4 regions of the Brevibacillus aydinogluensis genome follow, and region 1 is predicted to be linked to each of the others. Evidence: riboswitches for the same ligand, from Rfam matches in the RefSeq annotation. Region 1 holds a riboswitch; each other region holds the start of a gene.
The links. Region 1 has a riboswitch for S-adenosylmethionine ahead of Q7F15_RS18580 (methionine ABC transporter ATP-binding protein). Riboswitches for the same ligand answer to the same signal wherever they lie in the genome.

Region 1 (7,901 bases):
GGCGAGTTCAGCTCTTTCGCCAGCTTTTGGATGGCCTCGGAGTCCTTGTTATCCGGACGTGCTACCAGATAGTTGGCGTACGGAGAGTCCTTGTCTTCAATGATCAGTGCGTCTTCGGTCGGCACCAGTTTGGCTTCCAGCGCGTAGTTGGTATTGATCATCGCCAGATCCACTTCTTCCAGAACGCGCGGCAGCATGGCTGCTTCTACTTCTTTGAACTGCAGGTTTTTCTTGTTTTCGACGATATCTTTTACGGTGCCTTTGATGCCAACGCCGTCTTTCAGCTTGATCAGGCCGTTTTTCTCCAGCAGGGCCAGCGCACGGCCGTTGTTGGTCGGGTCGTTCGGCAGAGCGATGGTTGCACCGTCGGCCAGTTCGTCAATCTTTTTGATTTTCTTGGAGTAAGCACCAAACGGCTCGATGTGCACTGCCACCACCGGCACCAGGTTCATGTTTTGGTCTTTATTGAACTGCTCCAGGTACGGAATGTGCTGGTAGAAGTTGGCGTCCAACTGTTGTTCGTTCAACTGCACGTTTGGCTGTACATAGTCGGTAAATTCCTTAACTTCCAGGTTAATGCCCTGTTCTTTCAGTTTCGGCTGGATGAATTTCAGAATTTCAGCATGAGGTACAGGCGTAGCGCCCACTTTCAGGGTGATTTCTTTTTGTTCGCCCCCGTCCGAACCGCCAGACGCATTCGGAGCGGTTTCGGTTTTCGTGCCGCATGCCGCCAGAGACAGTGCCAGTACAGTCGACAGAATGGAAACAGCCCATTTTTTCACAGATGATTACCCCTTTCTCTTTCATATTGTTGTCTTTATGGTAAAGATCTTACTTGCGGCTGAAACGGATTACCAATTTGTCTCCCAGCGTTTGCAAGATCTGAACCAACACCAGCAAAATCACGACAGTAACAATCATCACATCGGTCTGGAACCGCTGGTAACCGTAGCGGATGGCCAGGTCGCCCAGTCCGCCGCCGCCGATCACGCCAGACATCGCCGTGTAGGAAACAAGCGCCACGGTGGTAATCGTAATGCCGGCAATCAACCCCGGACGGGATTCAGGCAGCAGCACGTTCCAAATAATCTGCCACTTGGACGCTCCCATCGACTGGGCCGCTTCGATCACACCGCGGTCCACTTCCCGAAGCGACGTCTCCACCAGTCTGGCGAAAAACGGAGCCGCCCCGATCACCAACGGCGGAATCGCTCCCTTGACCCCCAGCGAGGTGCCGACCAGGATTTTCGTCAGCGGAATCAACATGATCATCAGGATGATAAACGGCACCGAACGCAGCACGTTTACGACAAAGGAAGCAATCGTGTAAAAGACGCGGTTTTCCAAAAGCTGTCCCTTGGAGGTGAGAAACAGCAGGACGCCCAGCGGCAGTCCGATCAGGACGGTAAACAGCGTCGAAAAGCCCAGCATCGTCAGTGTATCCAATGTGGCCTTGCCGATTTCCGCCACATCGACGTTTTCAAACGTCAGTCCCATGTTACATCACCTCCACTTCAAGACCGCGCTGGCGCAGGGTTTCGATCGCGCGGCTGTTCTGCTCCGGATTGCCGCTCAATTCGACGACCAGCTGGCCGTAAGGTGTATCTTTCATCCGCGAAATCGTACCCTGCAGGATGCTGAACATCGTGCCGGTCTCCTGCATGGTCTGGAACAGGATCGGCTGGTACGTCTTTTCGCCCAGGAACGTGATGCGCACAATCGTCTGGTCGCCGGCCGCCTTTTCGTGAGCCACCACTTCCCGCAGCTCGGCGGAATCGGCCACCTGCTCCACGAACTCCCGCGTCGTCGGATGCTGCGGTTTGAGGAACACGTCCAGCACCTTGCCTTCCTCGACGATGACACCTCCGTCGATAACGCCGACACGGTCGCAGATGGAGCGGATGACGTGCATCTCGTGCGTAATCAGGACGATGGTCAGGCCCAGCTTGCGATTGATGTCGAGCAGCAGGGCGAGGATCGAATTGGTCGTCTGCGGGTCGAGCGCGGACGTCGCCTCGTCACACAGCAATACTTTCGGATCGCTGGCCAACGCGCGGGCGATCCCGACACGCTGCTTCTGCCCGCCGGAGAGCTGGCTCGGATACTTGTCGCGGTGTGCTTCCAGGCCGACCAGTGTGAGCAGTTCGTTTACCTTTTTGTCAATCTCCGCCTTGGGCCGCTTGGCCAGCTTCAGCGGAAAGGCCACGTTCTCCGCCACCGTGGCCGAAGAGAGCAGATTGAAGTGCTGAAAGATCATGCCGATTTGGCGCCGCTGCTCCTGCAGCTTGCGGTCATCCAGTGTAGTCAGGTCGACGCCGTCTACGATTACGTGACCGGATGTCGGACGCTCCAGCATGTTGATGCAGCGAATCAGTGTACTTTTCCCGGCACCGGAATGTCCGATGATGCCGAAGATTTCTCCTTTTTCTATGGTCAGGTCAATCCCCATTAGTGCGGGGACCGTCTTGCCCTGTACCGTGTAGTTTTTGCGCAAGTTTTGCAAGCGAATCATCCGGTTCACCTCCCTATACGGAACAAACCCCTTTTTCAGCATGAAAAAGGGGTTTGCATCGATATCCGATCACATCCACCCTTCTCATCTCTCAAGATTCTCCGATCTTGTAGGAATTGGCACCGCGACACCCATCTGTGCGATGAGCCGGTTGCCGGGCTTCATTGGGCCTGTCCCTCCGCCTCTCTTGATAAGAAGAATTTCTCCGTATATGCTGTTTGTTTGTATTTTCGTTGATACAAATCGGATTATATTCCATTTAAAAAAACGATGTCAATGGAAAATTAAAGGAAAAGTGCAGGGCGATCTGCCCGCTTGAAGAGAGCCTCAGCTCTGCTTCCCGTCCGTTTCCCCCGCGGAATTGGCTTCCGGTTGGGCTTGCAGTTTTTCCTGAACAAAAGCCTGAACACGTTCCACATCAGGAATAAGGACAGCACCGGCGCGATTGGATTCGCTGAACATCCCCATTGGCGGAAGCTGATACTGACCGGGCTGTTCGGTGTTCAGCGTCAATCCGAGCGAGGCCAGCTTCAACATGTCCAGAGAGCTGATGTTGGTCTGCACGTACGGGGTAATTTCTTTCAAAATGGACGGCAGTTGGATCAGCGTGGTGCCGCTCTTCATCTGGTCGGCCAGCGCGGCCATCAGCTTCCGCTGCCGCTCCGTCCGCGTGTAGTCGGACGTCGCGTCGTGACGGAAGCGGACGTATTGCAGCGCCTTGGAGCCGTCAAGCCGCTGCAGCCCTTTTTTCAGATCAATATCGTACATGCCCTTGTCCGTAGGGTCGCGGTACCGCATGTTTTTCTCCACGTACAGCTCCACGCCGCCGACAGCGTCAATCAGATGCTTGAAGCCCTCGAAGTCGGTGATCACATACCGGTTCACCGGCAGCCCGGTAAACTGGCTCACGGTTTCCATCGCCAATTCCGGCCCGCCTTCGACAATTGCCGCATTGATTCGCGCATGTCCGTGGTCGGGAATCTCTACGTAGGTATCGCGCAAAATCGAAAACAAGTCATATCGTTTCGCAACCGGATCAATGCTGAGCAGCATCATCGAATCGGAACGGGGCAGCGCGTTGCTGCGCATGCCGCGCCGGTCAACGCCCATCAACAGGATGTTGACGCGCTCCTTGCCGTCCCACGTGGGAATCTCCGCCGCCTTGGTCGCGCCGCCGGCGGGATGGTCGATTACGTTTGGCTGTTGAATGTCCTCGGCAAATTGATACAGCGAATATCCGTAGTACCCCCCTGCCGCAGCGACTGCCACGATCAGGAGGAGCAGCATTCGTTTCAAAAAGCGCATATGGAAAACGCCACCTTTGTCTCTTTCAGATAATATACTCCCCACTTTGTCTAGTATACTCGAATCCGGTCGAAGGCGGGCACCCTATATTTGGCTGGAATCTTGTTATGTAGGTGCGCATGTGACCTGGCGATGCTTGAATAAAAAATGACACCTCCCTGCTACACGCGGATGAGGTGTCATCACAAACATTGGGCTATGCTATTGTTAAACAGATTGACTGGGCCATCCTGTCACACAGGGACAGCCTCCAGCATTGAGACGGCTGCAGACGTCGGAATGATCCGCTGCAGTTCAAAGCCCGCTTTCCGGAAAAGCGTCCGGAACTCCGCCTCGGTCCGTTCCTTTCCCGTAGCCATGATCATCATTTCCAGATCAATCAACATGGACGGATGCGGTTGATTATTGGCCGGAACGACCATCTCGATCACCAGGAGCTTTCCGTCTTCCCGGATGGCCCGTCGGCAGTTGCGGAAAATGGCAACGGCTTCCTCGTCGTTCCAGTCGTGGATAATGTTCTTCATCATGTACAGATCGCCGCCTGCCGGAACCGATTCAAAAAAGCTGCCGCCGATACACGCGCACCGATCCGCAAGCCCGGCCTCGGCAATGTGCCGCCGGGTGCCCTCAATTACGGCGGGAACGTCATAGATCGCCCCTTTCAGCCCCGGATAAGCATTCAGGATGGCGGTCATTAATCGGCCGTGACCGCCTCCCACGTCGATCACCTTGTCATATGGGGAAAAGTCGTACGCCCGCACCAGCGCCGACGCCATCCGGTTGGACATGTCCGACATGGCCTGGTTGAACTGCTCACCCGCATCGGGATGACGCTCCAGGTACGCAAAAACGCCCATGCCGTGCACGTCCTGAAATGCCGATTTGCCCGTTTTCACCGTATACATGATGTTGCTCCACGCGTCCCGATGCCATTTTTCCCCCATCATGATCGCCATGCCGCGCAGGCTGTTCGCTCCTGACTGCAGATACGAACCGAGCGGCCCCAGTGCAAACCGCTGCTCACCTTCCTCCCGAAACAGCCCGATGCCGCACAGCGCCCTCAAAATGCGATGGAGCGACGGGGCATGCGTCTCGGTCGCCTCGGCAAGCTCGCCGACGTTCTTCGGCCCATCCGCCAGCAGATCAGCAATTCCCAGCTTGGCGGCAACATAGATGGCCTGCTGCACCCATCCCCCGGTGATCCATTCCATGACCCGATCGGCTAACGCCTGTTGTAACTGTGACTTCTTCTCGTTTTGCATCCTGTCTCCCCCGCTCTATGGATTTTGTCTCACTGCCAAGGGTATTCAGGCACGTACAATAAAATTCCAGTTCATTCAAATAATAACGCTCTTTTCCATTTTGGAAAAGAGCGTTTGTCTCCGCGGTTATCTCCACAGTTAAAACTTCAGCTCCGGCAGCTGGTACCACTCGCCGGACATCCATTCGCTTGCCTTCCAGCGCAGCACGTCGGGACGGACGAGCGAAATGATCTCCTGGAAAAAGGCGACCCGCTCGATGTCGGTCATTGGGACAAAGCGGTTTGCCGCCTCCACATCCGCCTCCAGTTCGCTCATCTTGCTGACCCCGAGGATCGCGGTGGACACGGGCAGACTCCAGGTGTAGCGCAGAGCCTGTTCCGTCCACGGCGCCAGTTGGCCCAGCGCCATCACCTTCATCCCGATGACAGCCACGCCTTTTTCCACCGCCAGCGGAACGAATTCGTGGGCAAAGCTGTAGATAAAGTGATCCAGCGCCGACAGGGCGACCAGTGCGCTGTCAAACGGGAAGCGGCGAATGGCTTCCGCCAGCAAACGGGGATCGGTATGGCCGCTGATGCTCAGCTTGCGCACCAGCCCCTGTTCCCGAGCCTCGACGAGTGCTTCCAGGGCGCCGCCCTTGGCAAAAATGGCTTCAAAGTCGTGCGGCTGCATGACGTTGTGCACCCGCCACTCGTCGACGTAATCGGTCTGGAGCCGCTTCAAGCTGGCTTCCAGATCGCGCCAGGCCAAATCACGCGTCCGACCGCCGGTTTTGGTGGCGATCCACACCTTGTCGCGCAGCCCTTTCAGTCCCTTGCCCAGCCGCGTCTCCGACTGGCCGTCGCTGTAACTGGGCGCCGTATCAAAGTAGTTGACGCCTAATTCCACGGCGCGGCGGACAATGGCAATCGCATTTTCCTCGCTGCAGCCGTGTTCATCCACAATGCGCTGGGCGCCAAAGCCCAGCAGGGAGACCTGATGAGGGTCTCGTCCAAATGAACGGGTAATCATGCTTGGTCATCCTTTCGCAACATGCGCCCGGGCGTTCCCCCGCGAACCGCATCCCACCGCAGCGGCTTGCAAGCAGCCTGGCGGCGGGTCCATGGGGGTGCCGGGCTGTGGCAATTCGTTTTTACAACCACGCAGAACAAGACGCCCGCAGCGGAGCGTCTTGCCTCATGTTCGATGTTAGTCGCAATATTTATCGTACGCGTCGGTCAACAGCTTGGAAATGGTCACCAGGTCGTTGTTTTCGATCTGATGGCGCTCGATCATCGTCACCAGTTTGCCGTCCTTCATCAGGGCAAACGACGGCGACGACGGCGGATAGCCTTCAAAGTACTCACGCGCCTTGGCGGTCGCCTCTTTGTCCTGACCGGCGAAGACGGTGTAGAGGTGATCCGGCTTTTTCGGATGGTTGAGCGAGTGAGCCACGGCCGGACGGGCCAGACCGGCCGCGCAGCCGCAGACGGAGTTGACCACAATCAGTGCGGTGCCTTTCAGGTTCGGCAGCGTTTTTTCCACTTCCTCCGCCGTGCGCAGTTCGGTAAAGCCGACGCGGGTCAGCTCGTCGCGCATCGGTTGAATCACTTGATTCATGTATGCCTCGTAGGACATCATGGGGCATTCTCTCCTTTTTTCCGGTACATTTGCTCGTTATCAATTATATCCCGTGAAAGCCCATTGGAGAATGGGTTCCGACACTTTCACCGGTTTGGCCGCGCCTACACTTCCATCAGGATGGTCAAAATCATCGGATTGCGGCCGGTTTTTTCATAAATGAACGGCTTGATCACTTCGTTGATCTGCGACTTCAGCTCGGACCATTCCTTGATCTTCTTGTCCAGCGCCTCCTGCAGCTTCTGGCGGACGAGCACGGTGGCCTCCTGGATCAGCGATTCCGATCCGCGCACGTAGACAAAGCCGCGGCTGACGATGTCCGGGCCGGTCAGGATCTTGAAGTTTTTCATGTCCAGGCTTACCACGACCACCATCAGGCCGTCTTCCGCCAGGTGCTTGCGGTCGCGCAGCACGATGTTGCCGACGTCGCCCACGCCGCTGCCGTCGATCAGGACAATTCCAGCGGGCACTTTGCTCAGCCATGCTTTTTCCCGCGTGCAGTTGAGCACATCGCCGTTGTCCATGATGAAGATGTTGCTCTCCTCGATGCCCACCTGCTGCGCCAGTCTGGCGTGCATTTTCAGCATGCGGTACTCGCCGTGGATCGGCACAAAGTAGCGGGGGCGGATAAAGTTAAGCATCAGCTTCAGTTCCTCGCTGCTGCCGTGGCCGGACGCGTGGATGTCAAATACGTGGCTCAGCACCACGTTGGCTCCCGCCCGGTACAGCTTGTCAATCGTCCGGCTGACGTTTACCGTGTTGCCCGGGATCGGCGAAGCGGAGATGATCACCGTGTCCTCCGGATAAATCTGCACCGAGCGGTGGGACCCGGAGGCGATGCGGGTCAGTGCTGCCATCGGCTCGCCCTGGCTGCCCGTGCAGATGATCAACACCTGGTTGTCCGCGTAGTTGTCGATGTGCTTGACGTCAATCAGCATGCCCTCCGGCATCTGGATGTAACCCAGTTCTTGTCCGATCTGAAACACTTTTTCCATGCTGCGGCCGATGACCGCCACTTTCCGGTCGCACTCCATGGCCGCGTCCACCACCTGCTGCAGGCGGTGCACGTTTGACGCGAATGTGGCCAGGATAATCCGACCGCGCGCCTTTTTCACCACGTCGAGAATGCCTTCGCCCACCGTGCGCTCCGACATGGTAAATCCGTACCGTTCGCTGTTGGTGCTGTCCGACAGCAGTGCCAG
Region 2 (7,901 bases), 1.6 Mb from region 1:
CCTGCAGCGCGTGGAGCAAAAGACGGCCAAAGCGGGGGACATTGTGGCGATCGCCGGACTGGAGGACATCAACGTCGGCGAGACCGTCTGCCACGTCGATCATCCCGATCCGCTGCCCCTGTTGAAAATTGACGAGCCGACGCTGCAGATGACCTTCCTCGTCAACAACAGTCCGTTTGCCGGACGGGAGGGCAAACACGTCACCTCCCGCAAACTGCGCGACCGGTTGATGGCGGAGCTGGAGACAGACGTGTCGCTGCGTGTGGAGGAGACCGATTCGCCCGACGCGTTTATCGTATCCGGCCGGGGCGAACTTCATCTCTCCATCCTGGTGGAAAACATGCGCCGGGAAGGGTTTGAGCTTGCCGTCTCCAAACCGGAAGTGATCGTGCGGGAAATCGACGGCCAAAAAATGGAGCCGGCGGAGCGCCTGATTATCGATGTGCCGGAGGAGTACACGGGTGCCGTCATGGAGACGCTGGGTCAGCGCAAGGCAGAGATGGTCAACATGATCAACAACGGCTTCGGCCAGGTGCGGATGGAGTTCATCATTCCCTCCCGCGGGCTGATCGGCTACCGCACCGAGTTTTTGACCATTACCCGCGGATACGGCATCATGAACCATTCGTTTGACAGCTACCGTCCGTACGTTCCCGGCAGCGTGGGCGGCCGCCGTGCCGGCGTGCTGATCTCCAACGAGACGGGCACAGCGACCACGTACGGTCTGATGTCCGTCGAAGACCGCGGCGTGATGTTTATCACCCCGGGGACAGAGGTGTACGAGGGGATGATCGTAGGCGAGCACAACCGGGACAACGACTTGACCGTCAACGTCTGCAAGGAAAAGCACGCCACCAACGTCCGCTCGGCGACCAAAGAAGAGACGGTGAAGATGAAAACCCCCCGTCTGCTGACGCTGGAGGAAGCGCTGGAGTATCTGAACGACGACGAACTGTGCGAAGTGACGCCGCAGTCTGTCCGCCTGCGCAAGAAGTTCCTGACCAAGTCGGAGCGGGAGCGCTACGAAAAGCAAAAACGCTGGGAAGCGCAGGCACAGGCGTAACGACAACGGAAGAAGCCGTACTGTCTATACAGGCAGCACGGCTTTTCTTTTTTCCGTCATGCGGTTTGTTCGTGGGATTGGCTACAGCTGTTTCAGGATGTTTAGTTCTTCCTCGGCGAGGATGATCTGCTGCAGCGATTCTGTTCCGTTTCGCACGGTGCTTTGCAGGACACGGACTACGCCGTCCTGGTTTTGCACCACAATCGTTCGCACTTGGCCCAGTCCGCTTTTTCTCACCGAGTCGTACATGGTGCGGTAGGCGAACCGCTCCTGCAAAAATTGTACGCTGGCCATCGCTTGTGCATGTTTCACCCGTTTCCCTCCCGCTCTGCTGAATGGTCACTACTTCATAGGTAAGCGGACGGATTGGGTTTTATGATACTGCTGCATGCGCAGGGTTCTCATTTTGACAGAGCACGGGCCAACTGATAAAGTTAAATGGACAGATTTTATCGTGGGAGTGAAACCAGATTGAAAATCGGATGCCATATCAGCGTTGGCAAGGGACTGGAACAAGCAGTCCTGCGCGCCATTGAGCTGGGGGCGGAATCGCTGCAGGTGTTTACGAAGAACCCGCGCGGTCTGCGCCCGAAAAAAATTGACTACCGGGACGCGACCAAAGGGGTGGACCTGCTGCAAAAGCACGATCTCACCCTGGTCTGCCACACCCCCTACATCACCAACCTGTCTACGCCCAAGCCGGATCTGCAGGAAGTGACGATTCGCTCGATTTTGGAAGATTTGCATATTGCCGAAGCCTACGGGGCGGTCGGCGCCGTGGTGCACTGCGGCAAGCACGTCGGCGAAGGGGAAGAATACGGGACAAAACGAATGGTAGAGACGTTGGACCTGATTCTGGAGCAGTACGACGGTCCGGTCAAGCTCCTGCTGGAAAACACGGCTGGCCAAGGCTCCGAACTGGGACTGACGATCCGGGATCTGATGGAGATTCGCGCCGCCACCCGTTTCCCCGAGAAAATCGGGTTCTGCTTTGACACGTGCCACGCCTTTGCCGCCGGGCAGTGGAGAGGAGAGACGTTTGACGACCTGCTGGAAGAGATGGAGCGGACAGGCTATCTGGAGCACCTGGTGGCGATCCACTTCAACGACAGCAAGGCCCCTTTGCCAGCCGGAAAGACCGCCACGAAAAAATCGGCAAAGGGGAGATTGGCAGTGAAGCGCTGGCCAAATTCCTGGTGAGCGACAAACTCCAGCACCTGCCGGTTGTATTGGAAACCCCAGTGGAAGACGAACGGGAGTACGCAGACGAGATGGTGTACCTGCACGAACTGCGCCGCGAGGGCCTGGACGCTGCGGGGCAGGAGGGGTGACGCATGGAGTGGTTTGAGCTTGCCTCCACCTATTCACCAGCCGCACCGGACCAGCTGTCGGCGTACGACAGCTTCCGCTTGTGGGCGGACCACTACCGCACCTGGATCATTTTTGTCGAGTTGATCATCGTGTACTATCTCGGGTTTGCCACCCGCTGGCGCATGCCGATTCTGAAAACGCTCCTGTTGTATGTGCTGCTCTTTATCGGCGCATTGATTTTTGCCATTCTGGACGTGCAGCTCCCGGTGAAAAGCGCACTTTTGGTCGCCGTTGCCATTCTGGTGATCGTCAAGATGCGGAACAAGCCGGGAGAACGCAGCGGGAAGTGAGGGAACCGTCGTGAAGCGGGAGGATGCGCTCTACAACTGGCTGCAGATTCAAATCGTCGCCGACGCCCGGCCGGATGACCGGTCCGCTCTGGATACGGCAGCATTTTTCGCGGACATCCTGAGAGAGGACCACCAGGCATCGGAATGCGAGTATCGCCGCGAAGGGGACTGGTACGTGGTTCGCTGCGTCTTCCCCGACGAAGTCTGGGAACGCCGCTATCCCTCGGAGGAAGCGGAATCGCTTTTGGCTGCAATCGAAAACGAACCCCGGTATAACGAGTAGAACCGGCATGAGGCTCCGCCGAACGAAAGAACGGTTGGGACTTCAGCATTATCCCCGTCTCCGCCAGAGGCGGGGTTTTTTTGTGTCGTTTGTCCCAATCTGGTCTCGGCATCCCCCGTTTTTAGCCGTAACTGCAACCTTTGCAGGAAACCTGTCGTCTGTTAGGGTGTCCAGGGCAGGAACTACATAGAGAGGAGAAGGCAGCATGAAGAAAATAGGAACCAAGCCCGTATTGGCAGTCGTGACTGCCGCGGCGATCATCGGGGGAGTGACTCCGCTCCTGGCAGATGCGAGCACCCCCGTACCCGCAACAAACAGCACCAAAGTTGTCATGAACGATGAAAGCAAACACGTCACCCGATACAATCTGAAAAAGCTGGCGGCAAACGATCCGGCGACGCTGAACATGCTGTTGAAAACGCAGGCCGACCACCTGTATCTGGTCGTAAAAGAGATCGGGCTGGACGCCAAATTGCGGACGTACATCGAGGAACATCCGGAAGAGTGGGAGCGCGTCTACCGCGAACACTACGCCGACATCTACCTGGAAGTCCGTTTTGACGTCAACGAACAAGGTTTCATCAGCGTGAAACCGGAGACCCGCGACACAATTACGTACCTGAAAGGGAAAGTGTCGGAACATGTGACCAAAGTAGTCGTCGAAAAGCCAAACGGCGGCACGATCGAAGTGATTCCCACTGCGGAGGATACCTTCACGGTCAGCTTTACGGCGATCGTAAGCGCCACGCCGCAGTACGCGACAGTCAAGGCGTACGTGGACGACAAGCTGGTGGACACCCGCAAGGTGCAGGTAAACACGGGAACTGTCGTGCAGGCCGACGTGCTGATTCACACCTTGGCTCTGTTGGATGAGAAGAAACAGGAACTGAAAGTAAACGGCATCATCAGCCAGGAAGCGGACAAGGTGGTCGTCACGTACAACGGCAAATCCAAAGAAGCGAACGTGAAAAAGCTGTGGCAAGGCGTCGGCTCTTTCTCTGTCAGCCTGAAGGACGTACAGGCCGGCAAAGGCAAGGTGTTGATCGCAGCTTACAAAGACGGCAAGAAAATCGATTCCGAATCCGTGGAGCTGAAGGTAATCAACGCCGCTGACAAGCCGCACAGCTACCGCATCGAGGGAACCGCAACGATCAATGCCAAGGAAAAACAGGTTCGCGTGAAAGGAAGCATTGACGGCCTGAACGGCAAGGGCAAGGTGAAGCTGTACGTCGTGGCGCCGGACGGCAAAAAGCACGAGGTGAAAGTGAAAGACGGCCGGTTTGAGGCGAAGCTGAAGTACCACGATCGCTCGTACAGCGCGAAAGCAGTCCACCTCGAGCTGTACCTGGACGGCAAACTTGTGGCCAAAGCCGACATCCCGCACAACAAGCCGGTCAACGGCGATGACGATGAAAAAGGCAAAGACAAGGGAAAAGACAAGGATAAGGGACCGAAAGGCAACGGCAATGGGAAAAAGCACGGTGATGACGACGATCACAAATAAGGCTTACTGTCGATAGGCCTGCACGTAATCGATCAATTGGCGGATGTAATCGCCGATAATCGGGACTGACAGGAACTGGCTGAGAAAAGAGCCGAGCAGCACCAGGACGATGGCCGTACCGATCGTCAATCCCAGGCCTCGGGCAAGACCTGCGAGGAAGTTGATCCACAGCAGCTTGCTCGGGGCTGTATAATTTTGAATCACGTCGGCGAGGCGGATATCCTCCAGAAAGAGGGCGATTTTGTCCATCCGTTCGTTCAGTTTGCGCACTTCCTGCAGCTCTGCCAGCAGCTTGTCGATCTTGGCCAGCAAGCGGTCGGTGGGGGATGGGGGCATGCGGCTCTCCTCCTGTCTTGCATTCGTTCCCGTTACGTATCAGTGTAGGAAAAAAACGGGTGAGAAGCAAGGTGTTGGACGGAAAGGTTTGCCTATCGCCAGGCGGGTAGGTACAATAGACGTACATTCCCTTTTCAAGGAGGCATCGGAATGGCTGAAACCGTTTCCCAAACGCTTTCGGAGGAACTGTTCGCGCTTTTGCAGCAGGAGCGTTTTGTCACACTCGGAACGATTGACCACGAGTCCGGCGCTCCGTCGCTCAGTTCCCTTTCCTGGACGTTTGCGCCGACGCCGCAGTTGATCCGTTTCGCCGTAGACAACCGCTCTCGTATTTTGGCCAACATTGCCAAGGAACCGCAGGTCGTGCTGCACTTGATCGGGGCCGGTTCCTCCTATGCCATCAACGGCAGGGCGACGATCAAGACGGAACGGATGGAGAATGTCCCGCTGAAGCTGGCGATGGTGGAAGTGGCCATCGAGGCCGTTCGCGACGTGATGTTCTACGGCTCCCGCATCTCGGTCGAGCCCCAATATGAAAAGACGTACGACAAAAAAGCGGCCAGCAAACTGGACAACCAGGTGATGACCGCATTGAAAAACGCAACGTGATCGGGTTACCAGCATAATGAAAAACAGGTTGACAGGTACTGCCGATTTCGGTAGTATAAGGTCAACCAATTGCAAATTGCATAGCAAACTTCTTATCCAGAGAGGCGGAGGGACTGGCCCGATGATGCCCGGCAACCAATCACCTGTACAAGGGGATACTGGTGCTAATTCCTGCAGAGTGTAACGCTCTGAAAGATGAGAAGGATTTGCTTACGTACGCGTAAACAAAGCCTTCTTTTCAGAGAAAAGAGGGCTTTTTTTAATGCCCTCGGTCATTTTGTTGGAGGGAGAGATCCATATGCATCTGGAGACAAAATTGGTGCAGGCGGGCGTCGCCAAAGACGAGCGGACCGGCGCAATCAGCTTTCCCGTTTACAACGCCACCGCGTATCGCCATCCCGCCCTCGGGCAGAGCACGGGGTACGATTACACGCGCACAGCCAACCCGACCCGGACCGTGCTGGAGCAGACGATTGCCGAAGCGGAAGGGGGAGACGCCGGGTTTGCCTGTGCTTCCGGCATGGCCGCGATACATACGGTCATGGGACTGTTCTCCCAGGGAGATCACCTGGTCGTATCGCTCGATCTGTACGGCGGGACGTACCGGTTGTTCGAGCAGGTGCTCTCACGTTACGGACTTCGCTTCAGCTATGTCGACCTGCGTGACGTGAAGAATCTGGAAGAAGCAATCTGCCCGGAGACGCGGGCTGTTTTTGTGGAAACGCCGACCAATCCCCTGATGCAGATCACCGACATCGCGGCGGTGGCAGAGGTGGCCAAGCGAAACGGGCTGTTGACCATTGTGGACAACACGTTCATGACGCCGTTCTGTCAGCGGCCGCTGGAGTTGGGGGCTGACCTGGTGCTGCACAGCGCGACCAAATACCTCGGCGGCCACAACGACGTCCTCGCTGGATTGATCGTCACAAAGGGTGAAGAGTTGTCCGAAAAAATCCGGTTTTTGCACAATTCGATCGGAGCGGTGCTGGGGCCGCAGGACTGTTGGCTGCTGCTGCGGGGGATGAAGACGCTGGCTCTGCGAATGGAACGCCATCAGACAAATGCCTTGGCGATTGTAAAGACATTGCGGGAACACCCTGCCGTGACGGACGTTTATTATCCCGGTTTGCCGGAGCATCCCGGTTATGAGGTGCAGTGCAGGCAGGCCAGCGGGTTCAGCGGGATGGTTTCGTTCCGCCTGCGCTCGGCTGAACAGGTGGCGCCGTTTCTGGAGAGCTTACGGATCATATCGTTTGCGGAAAGCCTGGGCGGCGTGGAGTCGCTGTGCACCTATCCGGCGACGCAGACGCATGCCGACATCCCGCAAGAGATTCGCGAGTACGTGGGCGTGTGCGACCGGCTGCTGCGGCTGTCGGTCGGGATCGAACATCCCGACGACCTGATCGCTGACGTGTGTCAGGCTCTGGATGCAAGTCTCTCACTGACGGGAGGGAGCGTACGATGAAGTTTGCCACCAAACTGCTGCACGGCACCAGTTGTATCGACCCGGTGACAGGGGCGGCCTCGGTGCCCATTTATCAGGCGTCCACCTTTCACCAGGCTGATCTGGACCGGCCCGTCGTTTACGATTACGCCCGTTCGGGCAATCCCACACGGCATGCGTTGGAAGAGGCAATCGCCGTTTTGGAGGGAGGCGAGCGCGGATTCGCCTTTGCTTCCGGTATGGCGGCCATCTCCAGTGTGTTCATGCTGTTCTCCGCCGGAGATCACGTCGTGGTGGCGGAGGACGTATACGGCGGCACCTACCGCTTCTTGACCAATGTTCTGTCCCGCATGGGGATCGCCGTCAGCTTTGTCGATACCACGTCGTTGGAGCAGGTGGAAGCAGCCATCCGTCCCGAGACCAAGGGCATCTACCTGGAAACTCCGTCCAACCCGACGCTGAAAGTGACGGACATCGCCGCTGTCTGCGCGCTGGCGAAACAGCGGGGACTGCTGGTGATCGTGGACAATACGTTTATGACGCCGTACTATCAGCGGCCTCTGGAGCTGGGCGCGGACGTGGTGATCCACAGCGCGACCAAGTTCATCGGCGGCCACAGTGACGTCGTGGCCGGGTTGGCCGTGACCAAGGAGGCGGCATTGGGTGAGCAGCTCTACATGATCCAAAACGGCATGGGAGCGATCCTCGGCGTGCAGGATTCCTGGCTGGTGCTGCGCGGCTTGAAGTCCTTGAAAGCGCGTCTGGACGTCAGCACGCAGACGGCGGAAAAGCTGGCCCGCTGGCTTTCCACACACCCGGCGGTCAGCCGCGTCTACTACACCGGATTGCCGGAACACGACGGTCATGACCTGCAAAACCGGCAGGCGAGCGGACACGGGGCGGTACTCTCCTTTGACGTGGGCAGCCGCGAGCGGGCCAAAGCGCTGTTTGACCGCGTCAAGCTTCCGATTGTCGCCGTCAGTCTGGGTGCGGTCGAAACG
Region 3 (7,901 bases), 760 kb from region 1:
TTCTGCAGCGTGGGCACCAGCCCCAAATCGTCCAGCGCCATTGGCCGCAAGTCAAAAATGATCCGCCTCACATCGGCCAAACTCATGCGGACCATTTCTTTCAGTTCGTGCAGTTCCATCTGCGCTTCCAGAATGCGGTCATTTTTCAGCATCTTCTCTACAATTTCCGAGCGCAGCACCACGTTTGCCATCGATTGGGCTGGACCGTCGTGAATTTCACGCGCGACGCGCTTCCGTTCTTCCTCTTGGGCCTGAATAATTTTCAATCCCATCATCTGATGCTGTTTGGCCGTCTCCAGTGCTTCGTCGACCTTGCTCAAGTCGCCAGTCAGATATCCAAGCACAACGCCCATCTGCGTGACAAGCTTTTCTGCCCGCTCGATCGTCTCCTCCAGGTTGCGAAGCTGCCGCTCCAGATCATTGCGCCTGCGCTTCAGGTTGTTTTCCCGTTCCCGAAATATGGACAACTCTACCTGGATCCGGCTCGCTTCCTCGTACGCGATGCGGATGTCTTCTTCCGTATAGGTGTGGAAGTTGCGGCTCACCAGCACCAGCCGGTTGCGCGACTTGCGGTAGGCGAGCTCCAGCGCATCCACCTTCTGAATCACTTTGGAAATTTCTTGTCGCAATTCATGCAATTCCAGCTTTAACGTGTTACCCTGCTGGCGTGCATGTTCGGAAATCTCAAAGATTTGCGCCTTGCTTGCCTCCACCGTCTCAATCGTTCGTTTAATTACTCCATCCAACATGCTGATGCTGATTGCCTGGTTCATTCCTGCTCTCCTTCAAATCCGTTTTTCGCTTTCGTAAACAGCTGGTGGAGTTGGGCAGTATCCATCTCGCGCGAGCCGACGTCAAAACGCGGGATCTTAAGCGGATTGACGCCGGGTGTCACCACTCCCGGATTGGAGTTGAACACGTAACGGTAGCCTGCTTGTTGGGCGGTCTGCAGAACGATGTCATTAAAAAAGCCGAACGGCAAGGATATGGTTTCCACCGGTCGGCCCACCAGATCGCTCAGGCCGACACGGGACATGGTAAAGTCAACGTACAATCGGTTCCGGTATTCCTGCTCGTTTTCCAAGCGCTGCAGATCCTCCATGTAAACGGGAGCAGTCTCGGGCCCCCATTCTCCCCATTCGTTGCTGGCGGCTTGTTCATGCAGACTGTATGTGTGTGAGCCGATATCCACCAGCCCGGAAACGAGCATTTCGTTTATCTGTTGGCGAGTCAACGGTGTCGTCATATTTTCTCGCTTGCGCTCCGCGGTGTCCCGCAGCCGACCTGCAATAGCAAAATTGACGGATGGAAACTGGTACTGCCGCAGCACGGGAAACGCATGCGTGTAGTAACTCTCGTATCCATCGTCAAACGTAATCAGCACGGCGTTGTCGGTAGACAGCACGCCAGTGTCGACAAAACGCAAAAACTCCGACAACGAAATCGGATGCAGGTCATTCTCGCGCAAAAACGCCATATGCCGGGCAAATTGGTCCGGGTCAATCACATAGCGTTGGTTCGATTGATTCGACACATGGTGGTAAGTCAGCACCACCACCCGATTTCGATACCATTGCCTGGGTACGACGGCATCCTCTTTTTCTACCGTTCGTTCCCGCGCTGCAGCAGTATCATCCCCGCTTGTGCTTATAGACGTAGGAACCGGGGGAAAATGTTGCACTTTCGGCATGTAGGTATTTGGAAGATGCACACCCCCGAGCAGTCCGGCAGTCACGACCAGACCGAACGACACCAGAATGAAAAGGAAGAAGGGCCACCTTTTCGGCAACAAAATCCCTCCTTAAGCCTACATAGTGATTCGACACCAGAGAACGGATTCCTTTATGACCAGATTACCATTCCTATCCAAGAAAAAAAGCCTAGTGCGTGCACTAGGCTCTCCCTACTCGGTTGTTATTTCAACAGACCGGCAGCGTCCTGTTTCAGCGCTTCTGCCTTGTCTGTCTTCTCCCACGGCACATTCAGGTCATTACGCCCAAAGTGACCGTATGCCGCAGTCTGTTTGTAGATCGGACGACGCAGGTCAAGCTGTTTGATGATACCTGCCGGGCGCAGGTCAAAGTGCTTGCGGATGAGCTTCACCAGCTCCTCCTCGGCGATCTTGCCGGTGCCAAACGTATCCACGCTGATGGACACAGGCTGTGCCACACCAATGGCGTACGCTACCTGCACTTCGCACTTGTCCGCCAGGCCTGCTGCGACGATGTTCTTCGCTACGTAACGAGCAGCGTATGCACCGGAACGGTCCACCTTGGTCGGGTCTTTGCCGGAAAACGCGCCGCCGCCGTGACGAGCGTAGCCGCCGTAAGTATCCACGATGATTTTGCGTCCGGTCAAGCCGGCGTCGCCCTGCGGACCGCCGATCACGAAACGGCCGGTCGGGTTGATGAAATACTTGGTCTCGTCATCCAGCAGTTCTGCAGGAACGATTGGCTTAATGACGTGTTCCATCAGGTCTTTTTTGATTTGTTCCAACGTCACTTCCGGAGCGTGTTGGGTGGAAATGACAATGGTGTCGATGCGAACCGGCTTGTCGCCGTCGTATTCCACAGTCACCTGGGTTTTGCCGTCCGGACGCAGATAGCTGAGCGTGCCGTTTTTGCGCACCTCGGTCAGACGACGGGCCAGCTTGTGCGCCATGCTGATCGGCAGCGGCATCAGTTCAGGCGTTTCGTTGCAGGCAAACCCAAACATCAACCCTTGGTCGCCAGCGCCAATCGCTTCGATTTCCTCGTCGGTCATTTTGCCTTCGCGCGCTTCCAGGGCCTGGTCAACCCCCAGGGCGATGTCGGCAGACTGCTCGCCGATTGCAGTGATGACGCCGCAGGTGTCCGCGTCGAAGCCAAATTTGGCGCGATCATAACCGATTTCGCGGATCGTGTCGCGCACCAGCTTTTGAATGTCCACATAGGTGTTGGTGGTAATTTCACCCGCCACGAGCACGAGACCGGTGGTTACGGACGTTTCGCAAGCAACGCGAGCGTTCGGATCCTTTGCCAGGATCGCATCCAGAATGGCGTCGGAAATTTGGTCACAAATCTTATCCGGATGACCTTCGGTGACAGATTCAGAAGTGAACAGGCGACGACCTTTTTGCAATGCCATGTGTACGACCTCCTTTAGACTCATACAAATAGTGTGGTGGCCGAAACAGGTTCTTATCAGTCGAAGGCACATGCAAAAAAAACCTTTTCCGTTTGAGGAAAAGGTGCTTGTTTTGATGCGTTCCTTACCTCTTATCGGCCAGAACAGATTTCCGTTCTGCTGGTTAGCACCGCTCAAGTCGGTTGCCGGGCTTCATAGGGCCAGTCCCTCCGCCTACTCTGGATAAGAGTATCCATTCGCATAATAGAATACTGGTTTTTCTCTTCGGTGTCAATATGCACTTAGCGGATTTCGTATTTGCCGCGCACCATGATGTAGGCCACGCCGCTGTAGTTCGGATCCAGCCGCAATCCGCGGTTGTCGGAGCGGGCGATCAGGAGCAGGTGATTGTGGGAAACCGGTGCACCGGCACGGAGATCCGCCCCCTGCGTAATGTCGGTCAGACCGTCTCCATTGTTGCCGGCGACAGCTTGCACCTGTCCGGTGCGGACGATGAATTCCGTCCCTTCAAAGCCGTACAGCGTCTGGCCCGGATTCAGCTCCACCACGGTCAATCCGCTGTTCCCGCCGCCTGCGCTGCCCAGCGCTCGCTGAATCTGCTGATCGACGTAGCTTTTCGTCACGACCGGGTCGTCTGCAGAACCCGGCACGCCGGCGCTTCCGCCGTCAGCCATCGCTTGGGAAGTAAAAATGGCCGTGCCGACAACTGCAGCTGCAATCAATCCTTTTGTCGCTTTGTTCATCTCGATGTCCTCTCCTTTAATTGTTGATCACAATTTGTAGACTCTGGCCAACAGAACGACTACTTCGGCTCGGGTCGCGCGTCCCTGCGGCTTGAAGAGATTCCCGTAGCCCTTCAGCCAACCTCTGGAGGTGAGCGCCTCGATCGCCGGAGACGCCCAGTGGCTGATCGGTACGTCACGGTATGACGACCTTGAGTGCTTGGTCAAAAGCAAGTTCTGGGCGCGGGCGGTCATCTGGGCCATCTCCGCCCGGGAGATGGGCTGGTTCGGCTTGATCGTCCGGTTGGGGTACCCCTGCATAATCCCCAGTTTATACGCCATTAGAAGCGGCTGGTAGGCCCAATGGGAGCTGGACAGGTCGCCAAACGGATTGCGGCCCGTATACGCCCCCACCGGCAGCCCTTTGGCCCGCATGGCTTGGATCAGCATGGTGGCAAATTGTGCCCGCGTCACCTGCTGATTCGGCTGAAACGTGGCATTGTCAAAACCCTTGACGACCCCTTTTCGAGTCAGCCGGGCGATTTCGGCGCGAGCCCAGTGACCGGCAATGTCCCGATAGCCGTCCACCAGCTTCTCCTTGTGCAGTGTGAGGCGGTAGGCATCGTATTTGAACGGGACCGTACTGCTCAATCGGATGTAGTACTTCCCAGGCTTGAGCTTTAATCCGATGACTTCCTTGCCTTGATCGGACAACTGGGCCACCTGATCGGTAGCAGCCAGCGCATAGTTAAAGGTATGGGACCCGTAGATCTCGATGCGCATCCCCTTGGACACGGGGACAAACGGCGCACGAACGCTGACGTAGGATTCCGAATCCACGGTAAATTGGAACCAATCTGAATCGGTATGGGTCGGCAAGGTGCCGGTCATCAATGTGCCGTTGGCCAGTTGAGAGGCCTGGCGATACGTATCGTTTGGTTCATTGACGTCCTTGCGAACCGGCGTGAAGGACAAATCCAGCCGGTACTCCCCGTTTACCTGATTGCCCCAGTATTCGCTGATGCGTATGTAATACTTGCCCGGCGACACATCTTTTTGTGCCCGCTCGACCGGGTTGTCCCGGTCCCAGGTGTCGAACTCTTCCCATCCCTGCCCCTGTTTGCCGATGCGCATGTTCAGATCCATTCGCTTGGTGTCAGGGGTAACCGTAATGTTCAGCCGGCCATACTCACGCACGTAGTAGGAAAACCAGTCCTGATCGCCTTCCTCGTGAAAATTGCCGGTCACGCTGATCTGATTTCCGACCAGGGGTCGCGCCGTATCCATGTTGTTGTTTCGCTCGTAGCGGTCCGGGTTGATCGAAAACGAGCTGGTCAGCACGTAGGTAAACGCGTTGACCCCGCCGGTTCGCTCCAGTTTGATCAGCATGCGTCCGGCCTTGGCCGGAACCGTCAGGGTATCGCCGTTGCCCATGTAATACGTGACAGGCGTACGATTTTCCGAATAGAACGTGGCGGCCATGGGGGACGATATCGAAGTGGATATAGAACCCCTCAGCGTCACTTTGCCATCGTAGGGAATATCCATCTTGTACCAGTCAATCGTGTCGGACTGGTTGAGCCGTCCGCGAATCTGCGACTCGATGGGAAACGGACTGGCTTGTCCCATGCTGTTGTTCGGCTCGTGAAAATCCGTCGAAGGGTTGCTTCGGACGGCCCGGTCGACATTGAGCAGGCCGTAGCCCGTCTGCCGGTCCCAGCCGCGCTCGCCCAGATCCGTGGCGGTCTGGTATAGAAGTTGTCGTACATCGAACGGCGACATGTTGGGACGGCGGGCCAGCACCAGCGCTGCGGCCCCGGCTACCTGGGGAGCAGCGGCCGACGTGCCGCTCAACGTACCGTATTTGCCTCCGGGCTTGGTGGTGTACACGTTCATGCCGGGAGCCACCAGATTCAACTCCGGCCCCGAATTGGACTCGCTCAGCGGTTGGTTGTTGCTTTTGACCGCCCCGACAGCGATCACGGTCGGATACGCAGCCGGATAGGCGACCCGGTCGCTCTCGTTGCCGCTGGCCGCCACCAGCACCGCTCCGCTCGCTTCCGCCCGCTGAACCGCCTCCGTCAAGGCTTTGGAGTACGACATGCTGCTGACCGACATGAGGATCACCTTGGCCCCCCGGTCCAGCGCCATGTTTATCCCCTTGGCGATGACGTCAATATTGTCCTGCTGGCCGTATTTGTCCAGCACCTTGATCGGCAGGATGTGGGCGTTCCACAGCACCCCGGACACCCCGATGCCGTTGTTCCCCTTGGCCGCGATAATCCCTGCCACCGCCGTGCCGTGTCCGTTTGCGCTGTCGTCATGCGCAGACTTTCCCGGATTCACCAGATTGATCCCCGGCAGTACATTTCCTTTCAAATCGGGATGGTTGGCATCCACCCCTGTATCCAGGACGGCGATGATGATGGAATTGTTGCTGTTGACCGTTTTCCACGCCTGGTCCGCCTTGATCTGCTTGAGATGGGTCTGGTTGTTGATGTACCGGTCCGACGTGATTCCGGCCGCTGACACGGCTCTGACATTCGCGATCACCGCCGCCAATCCGATGGCGACCACAAGCCCCAAAATGATAACTCTCCTCATGAAAATGACAGTCCTTCCTCCCCTGTTTTTCCCATGACGGCGAAACACAGGGAATCAGGTAGTGGCGGGTCACATGCCCTTCTCTGTACTTTCTACCATTTCTATCTATCTAGCATAGCGGAACAAACAGATGAAACGCAACCCTGTTGATCCAATACCTGGAACGTCATCCAACCAAACAGCAATACCCCCTTCTGCCACTGCGGCAAAAGGGGGTGGTTCTGAAACGTTTCGTTATTGCAATAAGCCATTCGGCTGCGAAGTTTTAGGCGCAGCCTGTCCTTTTTTCTGCTGCTTGGCTTTGGGGATGAAAGCGGTGCAATCAGCGGCTTTCACGCCTTCTTTCTTGATCGACGTTGCCGGGATTTCAAACGCCCACATCCGGCTGCCCTTGGCTTCCACCTTCAGGTTTTCCAGCGTGTAGTGGACGCGGGCCACTGCATCTCCAGCCTTGTCGTGCACGATAATCGGCACTTCCGTAAATTCCAGACGCTTGTTCAGCCCGTTGCGGAACAGCACGACCACCTTCAGGCCGTTGTTGGTTCCATCCAAAATGTCCAGCACCTGCAGGTCCACCAGGTCATCTTCAACCGGCAGAGCAGCTGCCTTGTCCTGGTACTGCTGCTGCTCCTCTTCGGTCAGCTCTCCGCCCAGCATTTCCGGGTGCTCGGCTGTTTTCTCAGGTTTCTTGTATTCCAGTGTGAGCGGCACTTCCTTATCCGGCAGCTCCTCAAACTCGCTCCACGGGAACAGGAACTCACACGGACGGCTCGACTTGTCGCCGACCGGCCCAAACTCCAGCAGATGGAACGTTTTGCGGGCGACGACTTTTCCATCCGGAGTGACCAGTCTCAGCGGCAGCCGTTGAAACAGCATGTTGCGGCTGGTGGCATTGCGGATAAAGGTAAGCACCAGGTACCCTTCCTGCGTCACCTGAGTAAAGAACGGGAAGATCCCCACTTCGTCCCGCACCACGGGCGGCAGCTCGTCGTGAATGTACTGCATCAGCTCGGCTTCCTGCTCATCCAGCTTATCGCCCCAGGGGCCGTGCAGGTTCAAGACCATTTCCTTGGACGGGATGCGATTGGACGACTGCTCCGGATTGTCGATCCCGGACACGCCCAGATAAGACTCCTTTTGCAGGTGATTGTGCACATCTTCGCGCACTTGCTCCAGGCTCTCTTTGGAGCCAAACCAGTTTTCCAGCAACCAACTCATGTCAAAACCTCCTCATTTCCCGACCAGCGGATACAGGTAACAAATGCAGGGGCGGTCAGGTAACCTCCAGCATCCATCGTTTCAGGCTGGCGTTTTTCTTTTTCACCGCATTTTCCGGGAAGACAAACAGCCACGGTCGACTTGTCCGCGGACGGACCCGAATGCTGCTGCCGTCGATGATCCCGGTTGCGACCACATCGCCCTCCGTGTCGGATACGGTGATCGTCAATT
Region 4 (7,901 bases), 1.8 Mb from region 1:
GTTGATCCAGCAGGCCATCCTGCAAGTATTGATTCCCATTTTTGAACCCGACTTCTCCAACTGTGGTTTCGGCTTTCGTCCGGACGTCGTGCTTACGACACGGTACGTAAGGCGAAGCAAATTATTGATGAAGGTTATCGGTACGTGGTTGACATCGACCTAGAGAAATTCTTCGATTGAGTGAACCACGACATTCTGATGAGCCGTGTAGCACGAAAGGTGAAGGACAAGCGCCTCCTTACACTGATCCGTGCCTACCTTCAATCTGGAGTGATGGTCAACGGGGGGCGTGACGACGGAGGAGGGCACACCTCCAGGTGGTCCCTTAAGTCCGCTGTTGGCCAACATTCTATTAGACGATCTGGACAAGAAGTTGGAGAAAAGGGGACACCGTTTCTGCCGCTATGCGGACGACTGCAACATATGTCCAAACGTACGGGTGAACGTGTAAAAACAAGCGTGGAGCGATACTTGACTAGGTTCTCAAATTCAAAGTAAATCAACTCAAAAGTGCGGTGGATGACCCGTGCAATCGCAAGTTTTACGGGTTTAACTTTACTCCTGGAAAGGAAGCACTGATACGTCTACGCTCCAATCAATCATCCTGTTGAAAGAACGGATTCGCCAAAGGCTTCTGACTAAGACTGTGGACAAGTTGAAACGAGTTCGTACGCGGTACCACGAACTTCGTTTACTTGGTCTTTCTCACAGCAGAGCTCTGGAAATTACAAACACCTGAAAGGGGCGTGACGGTCAATTAAACCCGCACATGCACAAAACCCTTGGCATTGCCTACTGACAACAACAAGGGCTGATGAGTTTCATACTTTACACATTATCAAGCTTGGTGAACCGCTGTAAACCGGACGGTACGTACGGTGGTGTGTGACTCAATTGAGAATCTGTTATGCTATACTTTTTTTAAGTTTTATTTAGGGTAATGATAATAAGGAGGCAATATAATGAAAAAATATAGAGGTCTAATACTGTGGGGGATCTTTATCCTACTGTTAGGAATTAGTATCGTTGCTGCAATATCAGTACAATCTGATCGTGGCCCCGTTTATAACTATACTTATAATGAGGAGTTTAATCCGAACAATTTTTTTGATGCTGTACTTAAAGGTGATATTGAGAAAGTAAAGTCATTTATTAATAAATCTATGGATCCAAATATAACTGATGAAGAAGGAAGGACTGCACTTTTTATCGCTGTAAGAGAAAAAAACGTTGAGCTCGCTAAGTACTTACTAAGTGTAAATGCAGACCCTAACATTAAAGATTTTTACGATGATTCACCTTTAGAATTAGCGAAAGGATACAATAACAAAGATCTAGTTGATCTCTTAATTCAACATGGTGCAAGGGAGTAAAATCAGAATTAATGTCAAAATCAGTTGCAAATCCCTGATATAAGAGTTCATGCAGAAACTGATGAAGTGAAACAAATCAAATACCCGGTTTTCGATGGGTTCGGGTGCCTTGCTGGTCAAGAAAAAGGATGGCCGATCTGACGACTCCATCCTTTTTCGTATGTATGTCAACTTGCAGCGGCTTACGACGGGCGAAATGCCGGTCTGCCAGATTTTTGTTGACGAACAACCTGTGATTCTTTACAATGATACCCAAGAGTTAAACACTGTTCTTATCCAGAGCGGCGGAGGGACTGGCCCAATGAAGCCCGGCAACCGTCACGCGGTGCGTGACCAGGTGCCAATTCCTGCAAGACAGATGTCTTGACAGATAAGAAGCGGGTTTGATTGATATGGACGCAGACCTTCTTCTTGTCGGAGAAGGTTTTTTTATTTTTCTGTTTCAAAATTTCATAGGACTTCTTCTTATCCAGAGAGGTGGAGGGACTGGCCCGATGAAGCCCGGCAACCGTCACGCGGTGCGTGACCAGGTGCCAATTCCTGCAAGACACGCGTGTCTTGAGAGATGAGAAGAAGGCTCGAGCACAATGCACACCAGCCTTCTTCGAATCCGAAGAAGGCTTTTTCATGTTGTACAAACAAAAAACGGGGTGGAAAAACATGAGTGTGGTAAAAGTAGGCTTATTGGGATTGGGAACGGTAGGCGGCGGGGTGGTCAAGACGATCCGTTCGCAGCAGGAGAAGCTGTCGGCCCGGTTGGGCAAGCGCATCGAAATCGTCAAGGCGCTGGTGCGCGACTCGCGGAAGCAGCGGGCCGTGCAGGTGGAGCCATCGCTGTTGACGACACGGTTTGCCGACGTTCTGGAAAGCGACGTAGACATCGTCGTGGAAGTGATGGGCGGCGTGGAACCGACCTACGACTACGTACGGTCGCTGATCGAGAAGGGCTGTCATGTGGTGACGGCCAACAAGGAGCTGCTGGCCAAACGCGGCGCGGAGCTGGTGGAACTGGCCAACCGGCACGGCGTCCATCTCGCCTATGAAGCCAGCGTCGCGGGGGGAATTCCCATCCTTGGGGTGCTCCGTCAATTCCTCAGAACCAACGATATTACAAAGGTGTGCGGCATCCTCAACGGGACGACCAACTTTATCCTGTCGCAGATGGAGGAGGCCCAGCTTCCCTACGACGATGTGTTGAAGCGGGCACAGGAACTGGGGTATGCGGAGGCAGACCCGAGCTCCGACGTGGAAGGCTGGGACGCCTTGTACAAGCTGTACATTCTGGCACAGCTCGTGTTCGGGGAGTCGCTGCCCCTGTCAGCCATTGAGCGGCAGGGGATTGTTGAAGTCTCGCAGAGCCACATCCGGCTGGCGAAGGAACTGGGGTATCGGATCAAACTGCTGGCGCAAGCCCACCAGGGAAACGGCGGCCTGCACCTGTCCGTGCGGCCGACGCTGGTGCCGCTGGAGCATCCGCTGGCGCGCATCCAGGATGCATACAATGCCGTACAGGTGGAAGGCAGTCTCGTCGGCGACCTTTTGTTCACCGGCAAAGGGGCGGGCGAATTGCCGACTGCCAGCGCGGTTGTGGAAGATCTGGCCTACTTGCTGACCCAACCGTTTGCGCCTCATCCCGCTTGGCGTGAACGGCCGGAGGCGGTCCCGTCCAGCCGCCTCTCATCCGGCCTCGACTTCTGCTGCCTGGCAGGGACAGCGGCTGGCGTGACGCCGGAGCAGGTACTGCTGTTTCTCGAACGGGCGGGTGTCTCCGTTCGCAGGATGACCGTCCAGTACGATTCGGGCAGCGTCCTGCGTGTGGGCCTGCTCGCTGCCGGACTGCAGGAGGAGCACGTTGGGCTTTTGGAACGGGATTTCGGCCTCGAAGCGCGGCTGTACCCCGTGCTGGAGGCGGCCGATGATCAAGATGCTGACGGCGGGAGTGCGGGGCTGTAAACTAGCATCCAACTCCCCATCGCATTCGCCGGGATTTTTTGGCATGATAAAAGCGGAGCACTTCTTCTTCAAGGGGATGAGGACAAGTCATGCTGGGTTCGCAAACCATCTTGCCGGCCATTCGCCAAATGAAAGAATTTGAACGCGTCCTGGAAAGCCGGTACGAGACGATCATTTTGCTGGAGAGCCATATCTGCCAACTGAAAAGCATCGCCGACCTGGCACGCCGGCACGGAAAAAAGCTGTGGCTGCATGCCGATCTGGTGCAGGGATTGAAAAACGACGAGCACGGCGCACTGTTTCTTTGTCAGGAGATCAAGCCGGCCGGCGTCATTTCCACCCGTTCGCAGGTGATCACGACCGCCAAAAAGAAGGGCTTGGTCACGGTGCAGCGCCTGTTTCTGCTGGACTCCGGCGCGCTGGAGACGAGCTACAAAATCCTTGAGCAGACAAAACCCGATTTCGTCGAAGTCCTTCCGGGGGTCATGCCGCACATTATTACGGAAATTCGCGAACAGATTCAAATTCCGATCATCGTAGGCGGGTTTATCCGCACCCGGGAGGAGATCGAGAGCGCTCTGGCGGCAGGAGCCATCGCCGTCACCACCTCCGATCGAAACTTGTGGAAACAGCTGTAAAAAATGATTGACAACGCTTTCACGACCGCATAAGATTGATTACAGAAGTTCATATGTCGGATGAGATCAGGAGATCCACCTATATATTCCCTGTGTTTAAGTTCCTGTGGACTTAAACCGTGGATAAATAGGTGGATTTTCTGTTTTCTTCCAGTGGAGGTGAACAGCAAAAGAGGGAAAACCAGTCCAGACTCGTCATAAATATTAAAAAAAGAGAATGGAGGAACAAGATGTCGGCGTATTGGGCGGAACTGATCGGGACCATGATGCTGGTGATTCTCGGGGACGGCGTCGTGGCGGGAGTCGTGCTGAACAAGTCAAAGGCAAAAGACAGCGGGTGGATCGTGATTACCCTGGGCTGGGGGTTTGCTGTCGCCTTTGCCGTATACGCGGTCGGGGCCATCAGCGGCGGCCATTTTAATCCGGCCATTACCATTGCGTTTGCGTCAATTGGCTCGTTTGCCTGGGAGCTCGTGCCCGGGTACATTTTGGCCCAGATGGCCGGGGCGTTTTTGGGAGCAATCTTTGTCTACCTGTACTACCTGCCGCACTGGAGAGAAACTGCTGACCCGGCGGCCAAGCTGGCAGTATTCTGCACAGCTCCGGCGATTCGACACACATTTGCGAATATTCTCAGCGAAGGACTGGGCACGTTTTTCCTCGTGTTTGGCCTGCTGGCTATCGGCAGCAACACGTTTACCGAAGGGCTCAATCCGCTGATCGTCGGATTTTTTATCGTCGCCATCGGCATGTCGCTCGGCGGGACCACCGGCTACGCGATCAATCCGGCGCGCGATCTGGGGCCTCGTCTCGCCCACTTTGTTCTGCCGATCCCGGGCAAAGGCACATCTGACTGGGGCTACGCCTGGATTCCGGTCGTGGGGCCGATCGTCGGCGGGACGGCGGGAGCGCTCGTCTTCAAGGCCTTGTTCGGATAGCGGTCGGCCCAAGCTGATTGAGGCAGAGATGATCGGGAAACGATAAAGGAGGATATGTGACGGATGGAAAAGATGTATGTTTTGGCCATTGACCAGGGCACGACCAGTTCCCGTGCCATTTTGTTCAACCGGGAAGGACACATGGTGGGAGTAGCCCAGAGGGAGTTTACGCAGATTTTCCCCGGCCGGGCTGGGTGGAGCACGATGCCATGGAGATCTGGTCGTCCGTCGTCGGCGTGATCGGCGAAGTGCTGGCCAACCACAACATCAGCGCCCAGGAAGTGGCCGCGATCGGCATTACCAACCAGCGGGAGACGACTGTCGTCTGGGACAGACACACCGGTCTGCCGGTCTACAACGCGATCGTCTGGCAGTCCCGCCAGACGGCCGATATTTGCGAAGAGTTGAAGGCGAAAGGGCTGAACGACCTGTTCCGCGAACGGACCGGCCTGTTGATCGACGCCTACTTCTCCGGCACCAAGGTCAAGTGGATCCTTGACAACGTGGAAGGGGCACGCGCCAAGGCAGAACGCGGCGATCTCTTGTTTGGCACCATCGATTCCTGGCTGATCTGGAAGCTCTCTGGCGGCAAGGCGCATGTGACTGACTACACCAATGCGTCCCGCACGCTGATGTACAACATTTACGACCTGCGCTGGGACGACGAACTGCTGGCGCACCTCACCGTGCCGAAAGCGATGCTGCCTGAAGTGCGCTCCAGCTCGGAAATCTACGCGCATACCGACAAAGATCTCTTTTTCGGCGTGGAGGCGCCCATCTCCGGCGCGGCGGGTGATCAGCAGGCAGCCCTGTTCGGCCAGGCATGCTTTGAGGAAGGCATGGCGAAAAACACCTACGGCACCGGCTGCTTCATGCTGATGAACACCGGGGAGAGACCGGTGCGTTCCGAACACGGCCTGCTGACCACGATTGCCTGGGGGATCGACGGCAAAGTGGAATATGCGCTGGAAGGAAGCATTTTTGTCGCCGGTTCCGCCATCCAGTGGCTGCGCGACGGCCTGCGCATGCTGAAATCAGCGGCGGACAGCGAAGCGTACGCCAGCCGAGTGGAATCGACCGAGGGTGTCTACGTGGTGCCGGCGTTCGTCGGCCTGGGCACGCCGTACTGGGACAGCGACGTGCGCGGCGCCGTCTTCGGCCTGACGCGGGGGACCAGCAAGGAGCACTTCATCCGTGCCACGCTGGAATCGCTGGCCTACCAGACGAAAGACGTGCTCACCGCAATGGAGGCCGACTCCGGCATCAATTTGAAAAAGCTGCGCGTGGACGGCGGCGCGGTGAAAAACGACTTCCTGATGCAGTTCCAAAGCGACGTATTGGGCGTGCCGGTGGAACGTCCGCAGGTAAACGAGACGACCGCTCTGGGAGCAGCCTATCTGGCCGGGTTGGCGGTAGGCTTCTGGAAAGACAGGCAGGAGATTGCCGCCAACTGGCACGTCGACGGCGTCTTTGACGTGAAGATGAGCGAGGAGAAGCGCAACGAACTGTACGACGGCTGGAAAAAAGCCGTGCGGGCTGCGATGGCCTTCAAATAATCGGCCGCATGTGGTATACTGTACGCGATAAGTTCATACGGATGGTCTGAGATACGGAGTCGACCACTGATCCTTCTTTGCAGGCAAGGAGGGATTGGTGGTCGTTTGTGTTTTTTCCGGACTGTTCGGGTTGACCCATCGATAAAGTAGAACAGGGAGTGATGCGTGATGAAACGAGCGGAGCACCTGGCGCAACTCAAATCGACAGAGGTAGACCTGCTGGTGATCGGCGGCGGTATCACCGGAGCGGGGATTGCGCTGGACGCCCAGGCAAGGGGGATTCAAACAGGGCTGATTGAGATGCAGGATTTCGCCGCGGGGACCAGTTCCCGCTCCACCAAACTGGTTCACGGCGGGCTGCGCTACCTGAAGCAGCTGGAGTTTCGCCTCGTCTCCGAAGTGGGCAAAGAGCGGGCGATCGTCTACGAAAACGCGCCGCACGTCACCCAGCCGGAGTGGATGCTGCTGCCGCTGATCGAAGGCGGCACGTACGGACGGCTGGCCACATCTGTCGGCCTGTACCTGTACGACTGGCTGGCAGGAGTGAAACGGAGCGAACGGCGGCGGATGCTCAGCCGGGAGGAGACGCTCAAGATGGAGCCGCTCCTGCGCAAGGAAAAGCTGAAAGCGGGCGGTTACTACGTGGAGTACAAGACGGACGACGCCCGGCTGACGCTGGAAGTGATCAAAGAGGCGGCGGCCCGCGGGGCGCTGCCGGTCAACTACGTGAAGGCGGAGTCGTTCCTGTACGAAAACGGCAAGGTCGTTGGCGTGCAGGCCGTCGATCGGATCAGCGGGGAGACGTTTGCCATCCGCGCAAAAAAAGTGGTTAACGCTGCCGGTCCGTGGGTGGATGAATTGCGCGAAAAAGACGGTTCCCTGCAGGGCAAGCGGCTCTTTCACACCAAAGGGGTGCACATCGTCTTTGACCAGGCGCGGTTTCCGCTGCGTCAGGCCGTCTATTTTGACACGCCGGACGGCCGCATGGCGTTTGCCATTCCGCGCGCGGGGAAAACCTACGTGGGCACGACCGACACCCCCTACGACGGCGATCTGGCCCATCCGGTGATGACGGTGGAAGACCGCGATTACCTGCTTTCGGCCATCCATTACATGTTCCCGGAGGTGGGCATCCGGGCGGAGGACATCGAGGCGAGCTGGGCTGGGATACGGCCGCTGATTTACGAGGAAGGCAAGTCGGCTTCGGAAATCTCCCGCAAAGACGAAGTGTTTCGTTCCCCGAGCGGTCTGATCACCATTGCCGGCGGCAAACTGACCGGCTACCGCAAGATGGCGGAAAAGGTGGTCAACATCGTCGCACAGGAACTGGGCGTACAGGCAGGGTGCACGACGGACCGGATTGCGCTGTCCGGCGGCAAGGTGGGCGGCTCCGCAGGTTTTGCATCCTTTGTCGCAAGGAAAACAGAGGAAGGGATGGCGGCA

Region 2: another riboswitch for S-adenosylmethionine. It lies ahead of Q7F15_RS06345 (aminotransferase class I/II-fold pyridoxal phosphate-dependent enzyme); the one in region 1 lies ahead of Q7F15_RS18580 (methionine ABC transporter ATP-binding protein).
Region 3: another riboswitch for S-adenosylmethionine. It lies ahead of metK (methionine adenosyltransferase); the one in region 1 lies ahead of Q7F15_RS18580 (methionine ABC transporter ATP-binding protein).
Region 4: another riboswitch for S-adenosylmethionine. It lies ahead of Q7F15_RS06855 (homoserine dehydrogenase); the one in region 1 lies ahead of Q7F15_RS18580 (methionine ABC transporter ATP-binding protein).

The regions. Positions count from the first base shown of each region.
Region 1 covers NZ_OY569118.1:3,748,134-3,756,034, forward strand. Annotated here, with positions in the region: gene Q7F15_RS18570 (MetQ/NlpA family ABC transporter substrate-binding protein) at 1-782, opposite strand, end outside; gene Q7F15_RS18575 (methionine ABC transporter permease) at 832-1,497, opposite strand; gene Q7F15_RS18580 (methionine ABC transporter ATP-binding protein) at 1,499-2,512, opposite strand; SAM riboswitch class I at 2,594-2,709, opposite strand; gene Q7F15_RS18585 (LCP family protein) at 2,840-3,817, opposite strand; gene Q7F15_RS18590 (methyltransferase) at 4,051-5,079, opposite strand; gene Q7F15_RS18595 (aldo/keto reductase) at 5,218-6,090, opposite strand; gene Q7F15_RS18600 (BrxA/BrxB family bacilliredoxin) at 6,268-6,699, opposite strand; gene rnjA (ribonuclease J1) at 6,804-7,901, opposite strand, start outside.
Region 2 covers NZ_OY569118.1:1,285,396-1,293,296, forward strand. Annotated here, with positions in the region: gene typA (translational GTPase TypA) at 1-1,063, shown strand, start outside; gene Q7F15_RS06305 (hypothetical protein) at 1,145-1,375, opposite strand; gene Q7F15_RS06310 (deoxyribonuclease IV) at 1,535-2,263, shown strand; gene Q7F15_RS06315 (hypothetical protein) at 2,260-2,394, shown strand; gene Q7F15_RS06320 (YlaH-like family protein) at 2,398-2,724, shown strand; gene Q7F15_RS06325 (hypothetical protein) at 2,735-3,007, shown strand; gene Q7F15_RS06330 (hypothetical protein) at 3,213-4,511, shown strand; gene Q7F15_RS06335 (DUF5665 domain-containing protein) at 4,515-4,847, opposite strand; gene Q7F15_RS06340 (pyridoxamine 5'-phosphate oxidase family protein) at 4,998-5,456, shown strand; SAM riboswitch class I at 5,546-5,658, shown strand; gene Q7F15_RS06345 (aminotransferase class I/II-fold pyridoxal phosphate-dependent enzyme) at 5,755-6,921, shown strand; gene Q7F15_RS06350 (trans-sulfuration enzyme family protein) at 6,918-7,901, shown strand, end outside.
Region 3 covers NZ_OY569118.1:400,802-408,702, reverse strand. Annotated here, with positions in the region: gene Q7F15_RS02040 (sensor histidine kinase) at 1-773, opposite strand, end outside; gene Q7F15_RS02035 (polysaccharide deacetylase family protein) at 770-1,789, opposite strand; gene metK (methionine adenosyltransferase) at 1,915-3,120, opposite strand; SAM riboswitch class I at 3,255-3,355, opposite strand; gene Q7F15_RS02025 (hypothetical protein) at 3,408-3,869, opposite strand; gene Q7F15_RS02020 (S8 family peptidase) at 3,897-6,452, opposite strand; gene Q7F15_RS02015 (SLAP domain-containing protein) at 6,687-7,670, opposite strand; gene Q7F15_RS02010 (SLAP domain-containing protein) at 7,726-7,901, opposite strand, start outside.
Region 4 covers NZ_OY569118.1:1,397,035-1,404,935, forward strand. Annotated here, with positions in the region: partial or broken gene Q7F15_RS06845 (reverse transcriptase domain-containing protein) at 1-587, shown strand, start outside; gene Q7F15_RS06850 (ankyrin repeat domain-containing protein) at 963-1,373, shown strand; SAM riboswitch class I at 1,643-1,750, shown strand; SAM riboswitch class I at 1,836-1,945, shown strand; gene Q7F15_RS06855 (homoserine dehydrogenase) at 2,001-3,326, shown strand; gene Q7F15_RS06860 (glycerol-3-phosphate responsive antiterminator) at 3,416-3,964, shown strand; gene Q7F15_RS06865 (MIP/aquaporin family protein) at 4,195-4,902, shown strand; partial or broken gene glpK (glycerol kinase GlpK) at 4,966-6,458, shown strand; gene Q7F15_RS06875 (glycerol-3-phosphate dehydrogenase/oxidase) at 6,627-7,901, shown strand, end outside.